Regions from separate parts of the Liquorilactobacillus nagelii DSM 13675 genome, predicted to be linked through region 2. Evidence: predicted binding sites of a transcription regulator. Region 2 holds the regulator's gene; each other region holds the start of a gene.

Region 1 (3,505 bases), 1.2 Mb from region 2:
CCAGTTGGAATAGTAGAACGCATGAATAAGGTTAAACTCATTCCTTGATCCACGTGTTGTTGTGCCGCAGCATAGGTATCAATAACTTTACGCATATCGGTGTCATAAGCCGATTGATAATACGGTAATGTTTTATTTGATAGATAGGGAGCAGGATAATAGATTTTCCCAATTTTTCTTTCTTGGCGTTCTTCAATTCGATTGATAATCGGGTGTAAGCTGGCAGTAGTATCGTTAATATAGGAAATTGAACCATTTGGTGCAACAGCCATTCGATTCTGATGATAAAGTCCATCTTGCATGACATTTTTCTTTAATTCTGCCCAATCAGCAGTTGTCGGAATAAAAATTCCAGCAAAAAGTTCGCTTATTCGTTGAGTCTGGGGACCATAATTATGTTGTAAATATTTGTCAAAATAACTACCATCTGCGTAACTACTTTGTGCAAAATCTGCAAAAGTTTCTTGTCGCTCACGAGCAATTTGATTAGAAGCTTTTAAAGTCCAATAATTCAACAGCATGAAGTAAACACTAGTAAAATCGATTGCTTCCGGTGAACCATAATGAATTTGATTTTTAGCTAAGAAAGCATGTAATCCCATTGCTCCAAGACCAATCGTATGTGCTAAATGATTACCTTTTTGAATTGAGGGCACAACATCGATATCAGAGTGGTCAGTAACAAAAGTTAATGCTCGAACCATTGTTTCGACTGAAGAACCAAAATTAGGTGAAGCCATTAAGTTAACAATATTAGTTGAACCTAAGTTACAGCTAATATCGGTCCCCATTTCATCATAGTTTTGTTGGTTGTTAATTGTAGAAGGTCGTTGTACTTGTAATATTTCAGAACAAAGATTACTCATAATAATTTTCCCAGCAACTGGATTTGCACGGTTAGCAGTATCAATATTAATTATATATGGATAGCCAGATTCTTGCTGAAGCTTACTGATCTCTGTTTCTAAATCACGAGCTTTAATTTTTTTCTTAGGGATATTAGGATTAGCTACCATTCTATCGTATTCTTTAGTAATATCAATGTAAGAAAAGGGCTTGCCATATTCACGTTCAACACCCCAAGGATCAAATAAATACATCTCAGCATCTTGCTGAGCAAGTTCATAAAATTTATCTGGAACAATTACGCCGAGTGATAAAGTTTTAATCCGAACCTTTTCATCTGCATTTTCTCTTTTAGCAGCTAGAAAGGCAATAATATCTGGATGAAAAACGTTTAAATAAACTACTCCGGCTCCCTGGCGTTGCCCCAACTGATTAGAGTAAGAAAAACTATCTTCTAATAATTTCATTACGGGAACGACTCCTGATGCAGCATTTTGAATGTCTTTAATGGGGGCTCCAGCTGCTCGCAAATTACTGAGTGTGATACCGACACCACCACCAATTCGTGATAGTTGTAGAGCAGAATTAATTCCACGTCCAATTGAATTCATATCATCGGTGATTTGAATTAAGAAACATGAAACTAATTCACCACGGCGCTTGCGACCAGCATTTAAAAAGCTGGGAGTGGCAGGTTGGTAACGTTGATGAATCATTTCATCTGCTAATTTTAAAGCTAATTTTTCGTCGCCGTCACCAAAATAAAGCGCGTTAGCTGCTACTCGATCAGTAAAGTTTTCTAAATACTGATTATTATCGTTGGTTTTTAACGCGTACTGAGCATAAAATTTATAGGCAGCCATAAAAGTTTTAAAATGAAAATCAGCTTTGATTAAAAAATCATATAGTTTTTCAATGAATGAAAAATCGTATTTTTCAATAAAACCATTTTCATAATAATTGTTTTCAATTAAGTAATTGAGCTTTTCTTTTAACGAAGAAAAGGTTAATAAATTTGGTTTAACATTTTCCGCTAAAAAGGCGGTTAAAGCTGCTTGATCCTTTTTCAAAGGAATTTGTCCGTCGACGGGGATGTTAATTTCATTATTCAAATCATAATAACTAACTTGATCAACATCAATTTGTTTAAGACCCATTTGTTGCACCACTTTCTTAAATTAGGGGGATTAAAACTAGCAAGAGTTTCGCCAAAGCAATCGGCGAAACTCTTTAAAATAAAATGTGCTAAAATTAAGATACTACTGTGCCAATAAACTTTTCAATAAGTCTGGTCGGAAACCATTAATAATTGGATTACTGTTTTTCTCAATTACCGGAACGCTCCGAAAGCCCTTTTCTTTTAAGTAATCAATGTATTTAGGCTCTTGGCTAACATTATGTTCTTCAAATGAAATTTGATGTTCGGCTAAAAATTTCTTAGTCATTTTGCACTGAATGCAGTTATTTTTTGTATAAATTGCTAAACTCATAATTGGCACCTCTTATCAAGATATTGTATGCTTAGTATACAACATTTTTAAAAAATATCAAGCACACGACACTATATCTTGTGTAGCAGTAGCATAGCCGCCAATATATAGTGTTCAAGCGATTTGAGAGTCAAATGACTTCCAAAATAATAAAATGAGGTATTCAATGACAAATTATTATTTTTCACAAAATCCGAAGTTATTCATCATGAAAAAGAAAGAACAGTTCAACTTTTAGGGACACAACTAAATTTTATCACTGATAATGGCGTTTTTTCCAAAAATCGAATTGATTATGGATCGAAAGTTTTATTACAGGCAACTGAAAAAATTTCGCTTCCGCTTCAAGCCAAGATATTAGATGTTGGCTGTGGCTATGGGGCAATCGGCTTAACTTTGGCTAAAAAATATCCATCAGCTAGGATCGATTTAATTGATGTTAATCAATTAGCACTTGAATTGGCTAAAAAAAATGCTGAAGTGAATCAGATTTCTAATGTCAAAATTTGGAGCTCTGATATTTATACGCAGGTTCCAGAACAAGATTACCAGTTAATTATTACAAACCCACCAATTCGTGCAGGGAAAAAAGTTGTTCATGCAATCCTAACACAGGCATTTGAACATTTACAAATAGGTGGGCAGTTGCTAGCGGTCATCCAAAAAAAGCAAGGTGCACCTTCAGCGCAAAAAAAGTTGCAGACCGTTTTTGGTAATTGCCAAGTAATTATGCGAGATAAAGGATATTTTGTTTTACAAAGTTGTAAACAAGGAAATGATGCAACCTTATGATTAGACAAGAGCAGGAATATTATATGCGCGAAGCCCTATTTGAGGCTGATCGGGCCCGGATAATCGGGGAGGTTCCAATTGGCTGTGTAATTGTGTGGAAAGGTCAAATTATTGGCCGGGGCCACAATTTGCGTGAACATAGTCAAGATGCAACTTTACATGCTGAAATTTTGGCAATTCAAGAAGCTAATGCTTTCCTGAAGAGTTGGCGCTTAGAAGCAGCGCAATTGTTTGTAACTTTAGAGCCTTGTCCAATGTGCAGTGGGGCAATCATTAATTCCCGAATTGCTGAAGTTTATTATGGAGCAGCAGATCCGAAGGCTGGAACTGTTGGATCTTTAATGAATTTATTGCAGGATTCACGTTTTAATCATCAA
Region 2 (3,505 bases):
GGGGTATGTTGAAACGATCTTTAAGCGTCGTCGTTATTTGCCGCAAATCAAGAGTAGCAACTATAACTTGCGTTCATTTGCTGAACGAACAGCGATGAATACCCCAATTCAAGGTAGTGCAGCGGACATTATCAAAGTTGCAATGATCAGGATGCAGCGGACCTTAGCTGAAAAGCATTTACAAGCAAAAATGTTACTTCAAGTTCACGATGAATTGATTTTTGAAGCTCCTGTTAGCGAGATTCCGATTTTAGAAGAACTTGTGCCTAAAATTATGGATAGTGCTGTTTCGCTAGCTGTTCCGTTAAAGGTTGAGAGTGCTCACGGGAATACTTGGTTTGATGCTAAATAAAAGGAGAAATGCCGTTTGCCAGAATTACCAGAGGTAGAAACCGTTCGTCGCGGCTTAGTAAAATTAATACAGAATAAAACAATTAAAAACGTTAAAGTAATTTATCCTAAGATAATTACTGGAGATGTTGGTCAATTTGAGCAGCAATTGCATGGTAAGTCGATTCAATCAATTGGTCGTCGCGGAAAATTCTTATTATTTAATTTTGACCAAGGATTAACAATGATTTCTCATTTACGAATGGAAGGAAAATACTTTGTAAAATCGAGCCTTGACCCGTTAGAAAAACATACGCATGTTATATTTGAATTTGTGGATGGTTCGCAGCTACGCTATAATGATGTTCGAAAATTTGGCCGAATGCAGTTGATAAAAACTCAGCAAGTAAAAGAAGTCTCTAACTTAGCTAAACTAGGGCCAGAACCCCTGGATAATCAGTTTCTTCTAGCGGATTTCATTCAAAAATTAGCAGGTAAGAAAAAAGCAATCAAACCAGTTTTGTTAGATCAAACAGTCGTTGCCGGACTGGGGAATATTTACGCAGATGAGGTGTTGTGGTTGAGTAAAATTCACCCCTTAACACCGGCCAATAAATTATCGCCTGCGCAAATTTCACTTTTGCGTCAACAAATAATTAAAGAGTTAACGGCGGCAGTAGCAGCTGGTGGAACAACGATTCGTAGTTATACTGATGCTTTCGAACACTCTGGCAAGTTTCAATTTGATCTGCATGTCTATGGTCGCCAAGGTCAACCTTGTCAACGATGTGGCACTGAAATTGTTAAAATCCGTGTTGCACAACGCGGTACACACTTTTGTCCTAATTGTCAGCGGGTGACTAAATGACATATATTTTAGGATTGACAGGTGGCATTGCTTCAGGCAAATCAACAGTAGCTAAAATTTTTGCAGATAATGGAGCAAAAGTTATTGATGCCGATCAAGTAGCACGTCAAGTTGTTCAAGTTGGAACAGTAGGCATCAAAAAAATTCAGCAAACCTTTGGTGGACAAATTTTAGCTGCTGATGGCCAGATAGATCGCAAAAGGTTAGGCCAAATTGTTTTTTCAGATCCATTGGCCTTAAAAAAATTGACAGCAATCACTGGTCCTTTGATTCGAGAGGAATTACATCGGCAATTGGCTAATTTACAGCATCAACAGGCGAAATTAGTGATTTTAATGATACCACTGTTGTTTGAAGCGGGTTATCAAAAGTGGTGTAATGAAACAATGAGTGTTACCTTGGCACCCAAAAAGCAATTACAGCGGTTGCAACAGCGTGATCAATTATCTTTGGTTGAAGCTCAAGCAAGGATTAATGCACAAATGTCAGCAGAAAAGCGCAATCAGTTAGCGAATTATGTAATTTCAAATGATGATGGTGTTGGCGCTTTAGAAAAGCAAGTGATAAAATGGCTTCAAGAAAGAAATTTAAGATGATGATTAACGGGGTGAAATGAATGAGGTGTCCACATTGTCAACATAATGGTTCACGTGTTGTGGATAGTCGACCGACCGATGATGGCAAAGTTATTCGTCGACGGCGAGAATGTGAAGCGTGTGGTTTTCGTTTCACAACATTTGAAAGAATTGAGGAAACTCCGCTATTAGTAATTAAGAAGAATGGTGATCGGGAAGAATTTAGCCGTGAAAAAATCTTACGCGGGATTATTCGTGCTGCCGAGAAAAGACCAGTAGCCATGGAAGAAATCACTAAAATTGTTGATGAAGTTGAAAGTAAAGTTAGAACGCTTGGTGAAAATGAAGTTTCAACCCAATTAATTGGGGAATACATCATGGGATTGTTAGCTGATGTTGATGAAATTTCATACATTCGTTTTGCAAGTGTCTACCGCCAATTTAAAGATATGAGTGTTTTTATGAAAGAGTTAGAGGAAATGATGGCGCGTGACAAAAAAAATCATAAAAAAAGTCAAAACGAAAATGAAAAGTAAGCTGAAAATGGTAGGTGTTGGTGAATGAGCAATCAGAGCGTAATATCTCCAACCAACAACTTTGTTGTGACAACACAAGAACGATTATTTAGCAGCGATTTAGAAATAGTACTCTGGTTATATCAACCAATGTTAGGTGCTAAAACGGTTGCAGTTTATAATCTACTTCATTCTTTTGCACAGGCAGCAATCGAAAAGCGTCAAATAAAAAGTCTGCTGGAACAGTTAGCAATTGGCCTGCCGAATTTCATTGATGCAAGAATACAGCTTGAAGCATTAGGACTATTGCGCACTTTCCAAAAGCAAGCTGCGTTTGATAATTCACTGACTTTTTTGATACAGCGGCCAGTTCAACCAGAAATTTTTTTTAAAGATGATTTATTACGGAGTTTGTTATTGGAAACGGTGGGTGAACCTTCTTATCGTCGATTGCATCACTACTTTTTTAAACCAGCTCCTAATTCAATTACAATTGGCAATGAAATTTCGAAAACATTTTTGGAAGTCTATCAAGTAAATCAAGCAGAATTAACTAACGCTCAGCTGAATAATCTAGCGACCGTAGATGAACCAGCAGCTGAACCAGTAATTAAGGGTTGTTCGCTGGATTTTGATTTATTGAAAAGTTTGTTGCAGAACTCCTTTTTAGATACTAATCAGGTTTGGCAACATCAGCGCTTTTTAGCAACGGCTAATGTAGTTTATGGACTAGATGAAATAACATTAATTAAAATGTTAGAAAGTGCAGCTGACGTTCAGACAAATCAGGTTGATTTCAAAATGTTTGCCCAGTTACTGCATCAAACAACTCACTCGAAAAGTAACCAGCCTTCTTCAACTGTTATCGACTCTAAGACTTCTGCGGCGAATAATAAAACAGTGATTGCTAATTCAGGTGATCAGGCTTTACTGGCAGCTTGTCAAGCTTACGCACCGTTAGAATTTTTACAAACTTTAAAAGATGAGGAAGGAAGTTTTGTAACTAATTCTGAACAACATCTAATTGAAAACTTTGTGCAATTAAATTATTTTTCTCCTGATGTTGTCAATGTTTTGATCCACTATATGATTGTTGATCGCGGAATGACCAGTTTAAATCGAACATTCTTTGAAAAAGTTGCGGCTGATTGGAAGAAAAAGAAAATTTCCTCGGCTATTCAGGCGATTCAGCAGGTTAGACAAGTTAATCGACCGCT
Region 3 (3,505 bases), 1.1 Mb from region 2:
CAGTGGCGCTTTTATTATGACACGCAATGATGACCAAGAAAGGTATTTGTTTGCAGATTGTGCCATCAATATTTCGCCAGATGCGCAGCAGTTAGCCGAAATTGCGGTTGAGAGCGCGAAGACTGCACGTTTATTTAAAATCGATCCCAAGATTGCGCTACTTAGTTTTTCGACTAAAGGTTCAGCTAAAGCAGATGAAGTAACAAAGGTAGCAGAAGCTGCAAAAATTGCTAAAAAATTAGCTCCCGAGGAAGCTATTGATGGAGAACTGCAATTTGATGCAGCTTTTGTGCCGAGCGTTGCTAAACAAAAAGCACCTGGATCAACGGTTGCAGGTCACGCAAATGTTTTTGTATTTCCTGAATTGCAGTCGGGAAATATTGGCTATAAAATTGCTCAACGTTTAGGTGGATTTTCTGCAGTTGGGCCGATTTTGCAAGGACTTAATCAACCTGTTTCTGATCTTTCACGTGGTGCAAGTGAAGATGATGTTTATAAGGTGGCGGTAATTACAGCTTTGCAGGCAACGATGTAATAGAATTTTGTGAAATGGGGAGGAACTTTTTTGTTAGAAATTAAGTCGAATGGTCCAAATGAAACTCAAATGGTGGCGGAAAAATTAGCCGCGTTGCTTCAACCTAATGATTTAATTTTGTTAATCGGTGATTTAGGAAGTGGTAAAACAACTTTTACTCAGGGATTAGCTGCCGGTTTGAAAATTGATCATCATGTTAAAAGTCCAACTTTTAACATTGTCAATGAATATCATCAGGGACGATTACCATTATTTCATCTAGATGTTTATCGACTTGAAAAAACTGGTGGAGCGGATCTTGGCCTTGAGGAATATTTTGATGGCGGCGGAGTCAGTGTTGTTGAGTGGCCTAAGTTCATCAGCCAGGAGTTACCACCGGAGTTTTTGCAAATTAAGCTGCAAAGAGGTGTCACAATCCATGATGATGATCAGCGGAAGTTAGTTTTTACTGCTAACGGTGTACGTTATCAACAATTATTGTTGGATTTGAAGCTGCAATTGAAAAAATAAAGTTTCTGTAGATTTTATAAATAAAAGTCACTTGAGTTGAAATTCTTATTCGGCTCAAGTGGCTTTTTGGTAATCATATAAGCAATTTTTATTTTTGTGGGGTGTGCCATTCGTATTTTGCTCGTTGGCCACCGATAAGTTTAGGTCTGCTTCTTAAGTAGGTAACGTGTGCAGCACCAATTTCTTTAACTGATGTTCGTACTGGAATTTGGACAAATTTAACATGCATCCCAATTGAAGTATCACCAATATCCATTCCAGCTTGAGCAACAATGTGTTCAACTTCAACCGGATGATTGAAACTTTCGAATGCAGCCATCTGAGTTGCTCCACCAGCATGAAGTGAAGGAAAGACAGTAACAATTTCAAAGCCTTGAACTTTGGCAACTTCTTTTTCAACTATCAAAGCTCGGTTGAGGTGCTCACAACCTTGGACAGCTAAGTTTAGTTGTCTTTCCTTTAACAGTGGCAACAAAGTTTTAATAATTGTACGTCCAATGGTTAAATTGGAATTTTTACCAATGTGGTCACCTTGAATTTCACTAGTGCTACAACCTAATACAAATAAATCCCCAGCTTCAAGTTGTGCTGTTTGTAAAAGCTCGCTAGCTCCTTGTTTCACTTGGGTAGCCAAGGTTTTTAAGTTAATTTCCAAAAAAATCTCTCCTTTGTTTTTAGTAATTCATTATACTGCTAAATCGATTCGATGCAATTTTGCTCAAAAAAAAATTTGCTGGTTTTTCGAACGGCGCAAAGCCTTGGTAGTTTTGAAATTTTCAAGGTTAGCTTTTACACCATATATTGTGTGAAGCCGTTTCCTAAAATACTATCTATTGTATTAAAACAGTAATCGGGTTAAAATGAATCACAGAAAGAATTAATGGAGGCAACAGAAATGGCTGAAGAAGAAACAATGATCGTGAAGAAAAACGCAATTCAAGTACCGACAATTTTAATTAAACGTGATGGAACGCAAATGCCATTTGCCGTTTATAAACTGCGTCTGGTATTTGATCAGCTGCAGTTAGATGATGTTATTCAAGCTAAGGTAATCAACACACTCTTGGGTAAACTTAATCAATCCGTTGTGACGGCTGAAAATGTTTACCGCGAAGTTGTGGTTTCATTAAACGAGCTCGGGCTTAATCAACAGGCAATTAAATATGTCCAAGGGCATAAAGAACTTCAAAAAAAGTGGCAGCAAGCAATTGATCCAACACAGCGCTTGGAACGACTACAAGAAAATGATCCTACTTTAATCCATGAGAATGCTAACAAGGATTGTCGAGTTTTTAATACTCAACGGGATTTAACCGCCGGAGCAGTCGGCAAAACTTTAGGCTTGAAGTTGATGCCAGAGCATATTGCTAAAGCTCATTTGCGCGGGGATATTCATTACCATGATTTAGATTATACACCATGGAGTCCGATGACAAATTGTTGTTTAATCGATTTTAAGGAAATGTTGACGAATGGATTTAAAATTGGCAATGCAGAAGTCGAGAGCCCACATTCAATCCAAACGGCGACAGCACAGATGGCACAAATTATTGCTAATGTTGCATCTAGTCAATACGGTGGATGTTCAGCTGACCGTGTCGATGAGTTATTGGCCCCATTTGCCAAGAAAAATTATTTTAAACATTTAAGTGAATCAGCTGATTACATTGATGATCCTGCTAAACAAAAACAATTTGCAATTAAAAGAACTAAAAAGGATATTTATGATGCGATGCAAGGGCTTGAATATGAAATTAATACCTTGTTTTCTTCTCAAGGCCAAACACCTTTTACCACATTGGGCTTTGGTTTAGGCAAAACTTGGATTGAACGTGAGATTCAAAAGTCGATTTTGAAAGTGAGAATTATTGGGTTAGGTAGAGAGAAAAGAACAGCAATTTTCCCCAAGTTGATTTTTACTTTGAAGAAAGGTTTAAATTTAGCGCCAACTGATCCAAATTATGATATTAAAGAATTAGCTGTTGAGTGTGCTACTAAAAGAATGTATCCCGATATTTTAATGTATGACAAGATTAAAGAATTGACCGGTAGTTTCAAAACACCAATGGGTTGTCGCAGTTTTTTACAAGGTTGGAAAGACGAACAAGGTCGCGAAGTAAATTCTGGTCGGATGAATTTGGGAGTTGTTACGGTAAACTTGCCGCGAATTGCACTGGAAGCTAAGGGAGATCAGCATTTGTTTTGGGAGATTTTCAATGAGAAAATGCGGATTTGTAAAGAGGCATTAGTTTTCAAAGTAAATCGAGTTAAACAAGCACAACCAGAAAATGCTCCAATTTTGTATCAGTATGGAGCATTTGGCAAGCGATTGAAACCAGGAGATGATGTTGATCAGCTTTTTAAGCATCGTCGAGCAACAGTTTCATTAGGTTATATTGGCCTTTACGAAGTGGGAACGGTCTTTTACGGCCCTAATTGGGAAAAAAATCCAGTAGCGCA
Region 4 (3,505 bases), 610 kb from region 2:
GGAAGCAAAAGTTTTACCAGCCCAATATCGGATGCATGGTTGGTATAAATGGATCGTTACGAGTTGCTGCTTAATTGTAATGTTATTCGGTTTATATATGGTTGGCCCGACACTAAAACTTTGGTAATGTTACACTTAAAATTATAAACGCCCGCTATATCAGCTTTGCAACTTTTAGTGCGTAAATGAGCTGATAATTAGCGGGCTTTTTTGCATTTATGCTCAACAATATAGGCATTAACTATTGAAAGTGAGTTGATTCAAATGCATCTCGAACAACAAATTAAGACCAATCGTGAAAAATACCATCTAACCCAAGATGATTTGGCAAAGCGCTTGAATAGCAATCACCAAGCAGTTTCAAAATGAAATTCAGTAATCACCTACCCAGATCTTGATCGACTAATTCAAATTAGTGCATTATTCGCAATTAACCTTGATACTTTGATTAAGGGGAGATTAAAATTTGAACTTTAATATCAAATCAATTAAACAAAATAAAATGAGTTTGAGAGCTTTTTACCAAATAATATAGTAGAAATTCTCAAACTCATTAATTGTTGTTTAGTTTTTTTCTTCGAAACGTTGCTGAAATTCACTTAAATGCTGATAAACGCGAACTACATCAGCAGAAGTTCCCCGCAATTCATAAAAATCAATTACCGGAAAACCGAATTGATTGGCATATTGTTTAGCAGTTAGCCCAAATTGAGCATTAAAGTTACGATTGCCACTCCCAACAACCCCATAACACTTGCGATAATTGTTATTATCTTCCAAAGTATCATGTAACTCATTGGTCATAATTTCATGATTGCTACTATTAATGCCATCACCACCATCAAGATATGTTGGCACAAAAACAGCAAATGGTTGACGCATTTCAATCAACTGGTTTCCGTTTGTTACTTCAGTTGCTTCAACTAATCTGGCTTTGGAATCACTCTGCCGGTTCTTTTGCGCATATTCTGTCATTTTTTTGACAAACGCCCGCGTGTTGCCAGAAATACTAATAAATAAAATTCTAATTGGAGCTGACTGCTCATTCATGTCTTTTCCTCCTAGATCAATTCTTAGCTTTATTTAGTTTTTGCGGTCCGAAACCAGCCACGAGTACTAAAGAAAGCATACATATCGTTTAAGAAAAATACACTATAACTAAAAATTAAAGAAAAGTTACCATCACCTTGCAACATCGTCTGAGTCCACAGTGCGATAGTAAATAACGAAGCAATTGTCCAAACAAAATATTGTTCTCGTTTCCGGTTAAGTTCCAATAAAGAACCCGTAACGGCCATCGCCAAATTCAAACTATCTAAAAAGACTCGGGGATCATTTGTCATACTAAATAAATAATAAAACACTACCCATGCTCCAGCAAAGAATAAAGCATAGTATAACCACTCACTGTTTTTTTCAAATTTTTCAGCTTGAATATTGTCATTCCATTTTGGATCCAAAATGCAAAACAAATCCAAAAACAGCAAATATCCTAACTGTTCACAGGCTGTTGCGTAGTTTCCAGCTACAAAACCAACTGAAGCAATACAAACCGCACTTAACGCTCCGGCCCAGCCTTGGATCCCCGAGCGGTTCGAAATTCCAATCACACAAGCAACCGATAAGTTACCACCAATAAAAGCAACAATTGACTGAATTGGTGCTGTATTAAATGATTGCACTAACGAAATAATCTGTAAAACTAGGTTAAATAATAATAGTCCATAACTGAAACGGCCCCAGCCACGGCATTGCGAAATTAACCAGCCAAAATAATTACGTCGGAAAATATTTTTTGAATATTGCGGCAAATTACTTAAAACATCAACATAGCGAGAAAACACACGAAAAACCCCTTCCTATTTTGCAGTCGTGTAAAACTGCGTTCAAGGAATCATTATACGAGTTATTGAAATAAATTAACAGTCTTGACTTTTAAAAACCATTTCTGTATATAGTGTTTTTTTGCAAATTAGTTCTCTATAGACACTATATATAGATTGAGATTTAAAAAAGAGTATGCACAAATCCGCAAACGTTCTTCTTCAAGTCAGTTATGCTCAAAATAGTAATTAACTTGTTTTTTAGAAAGGAGTTTTTTTAATGAAAAAAATCAAAATTGGTTTAATTGGCTTAGGTCGAATTGGAAAAATGCACTTACAAAACTTAGCAAACTTACGTGACTTATTCGAAGTTACTGCAATTTGTGACCCATATTCAGCTGAATTAGTTGAGTTAGCCAAACAGTTTAACATTTCTTACACTACCAAAGATTACCGAGACTTGCTAAAACATTCCGATGTTGAAGCTGTCGCAATTGCTTCAGCTACCAACACTCATGCAGAAATTATTATGGCCGCAGCTCGCGCAAAGAAAAATATCATGTGTGAAAAACCAATTGATACTGATGTCGCTCGCATAAAAGAGGTTTTGAAAGTTGTAGCTGATAGCCACGTAAAATTGCAGGTTGGCTTTAATCGTCGTTTTGATCATAATTTTCACACAATTCAAAAAGCCGTTGCAAGTGGCAAGCTTGGTGAACCGCAAATCATCAAAATCTCTTCGCGTGACCCTGAACCACCTTCTTATGATTACATCAAAGTTTCTGGCGGTTTATTCAATGACATGATGATTCACGATCTAGACTTAATTCGTTTTCTTAGTCAGAGTGAAGTCACCGAAGTTTACGCTAAAGGGGCCGTCCTAGTTGATCCAGAAATTGGTAAGCTCGGTGATATTGATACCGCAATTGTTACTTTAAAATTTGCTAATGGTGCTCTAGGAGTAATCGACAATAGCCGTAAAGCAGTCTATGGCTATGATCAGCGAGCTGAAGTTTTTGGTTCAAAAGGCCAAGCTTTCTCAGAAAATGACAAACTAAGTAATGTTGAAATTGACCTTGAAGATGGCGGACATTTGGATAAAATTCCTTATTTTTTCATTGAACGTTATCAACAAGCTTATGTTGCTGAATTCAAAGAATTTTATAATTGCATTGTCACTGATCACCAGCCCTTGGTAACCGGATTAGATGGTTTACGTGCTGTTCAATTAGCTCTGGCCTGCCACCAATCGTTAATTGCTAAGTCACCAGTCCAATTAGAATACTAAGTTAATTTGCTTGTTAACTTGAAAATGTGGCTGAGAAGAAGCTATTAAACCGCCATAAAATAAATGAGTTGAGGCCTCTGAGTTACTGGTTGATTAAGTACACAAAAAGTGAATCCCTTGACGATTACTATTCCGCCTCTTTGATTATTTAATGTTTAGAACTAACAAAAAAAATAGGCTTAAAATACTCAGATTGTTCTGAGTGTTTTTTGATAATTGGCATAGTTTACCCAGCTATTATGAAACATTTCAGGTTAATGTAATCAATTTGTTATTTCCCAATTCATAGCCTAAATCAAGACTAGTATAGCTGTTACTTGTTTTAAGACACATTATGTAAATTTTTAAAATTTGACAGAACAAAAATGCATCATATAGTATAAAATCTAAATGA

The links. The regulator NrdR, encoded in region 2, represses ribonucleotide reductase genes. The targets are predictions, from matches to a motif close to ACACNATATATNGTGT.
Region 1: a site for NrdR is predicted at 2,405-2,420, ahead of nrdH (glutaredoxin-like protein NrdH). Genes of this name have one in related genera too.
Region 3: a site for NrdR is predicted at 1,837-1,852, ahead of nrdD (anaerobic ribonucleoside-triphosphate reductase). Genes of this name have one in related genera too.
Region 4: a site for NrdR is predicted at 1,987-2,002, ahead of pnuC (nicotinamide riboside transporter PnuC). Genes of this name have one in related genera too.

Annotation. Positions count from the first base shown of each region.
Region 1 covers NZ_CP049304.1:1,542,196-1,545,700, reverse strand. Annotated here, with positions in the region: gene nrdE (class 1b ribonucleoside-diphosphate reductase subunit alpha) at 1-2,003, opposite strand, end outside; gene nrdH (glutaredoxin-like protein NrdH) at 2,106-2,336, opposite strand; partial or broken gene G6O73_RS07840 (class I SAM-dependent methyltransferase) at 2,503-3,128, shown strand; gene tadA (tRNA adenosine(34) deaminase TadA) at 3,125-3,505, shown strand, end outside.
Region 2 covers NZ_CP049304.1:358,482-361,986, forward strand. Annotated here, with positions in the region: gene polA (DNA polymerase I) at 1-352, shown strand, start outside; gene mutM (DNA-formamidopyrimidine glycosylase) at 368-1,198, shown strand; gene coaE (dephospho-CoA kinase) at 1,195-1,794, shown strand; gene nrdR (transcriptional regulator NrdR) at 1,815-2,309, shown strand; gene G6O73_RS01955 (DnaD domain protein) at 2,334-3,505, shown strand, end outside.
Region 3 covers NZ_CP049304.1:1,448,625-1,452,129, reverse strand. Annotated here, with positions in the region: gene pta (phosphate acetyltransferase) at 1-535, shown strand, start outside; gene tsaE (tRNA (adenosine(37)-N6)-threonylcarbamoyltransferase complex ATPase subunit type 1 TsaE) at 566-1,045, shown strand; gene G6O73_RS07360 (TIGR01440 family protein) at 1,134-1,700, opposite strand; gene nrdD (anaerobic ribonucleoside-triphosphate reductase) at 1,941-3,505, shown strand, end outside.
Region 4 covers NZ_CP049304.1:2,231,779-2,235,283, reverse strand. Annotated here, with positions in the region: gene G6O73_RS11120 (NRAMP family divalent metal transporter) at 1-127, shown strand, start outside; gene G6O73_RS11115 (class Ib ribonucleoside-diphosphate reductase assembly flavoprotein NrdI) at 565-1,029, opposite strand; gene pnuC (nicotinamide riboside transporter PnuC) at 1,080-1,844, opposite strand; gene iolG (inositol 2-dehydrogenase) at 2,104-3,111, shown strand.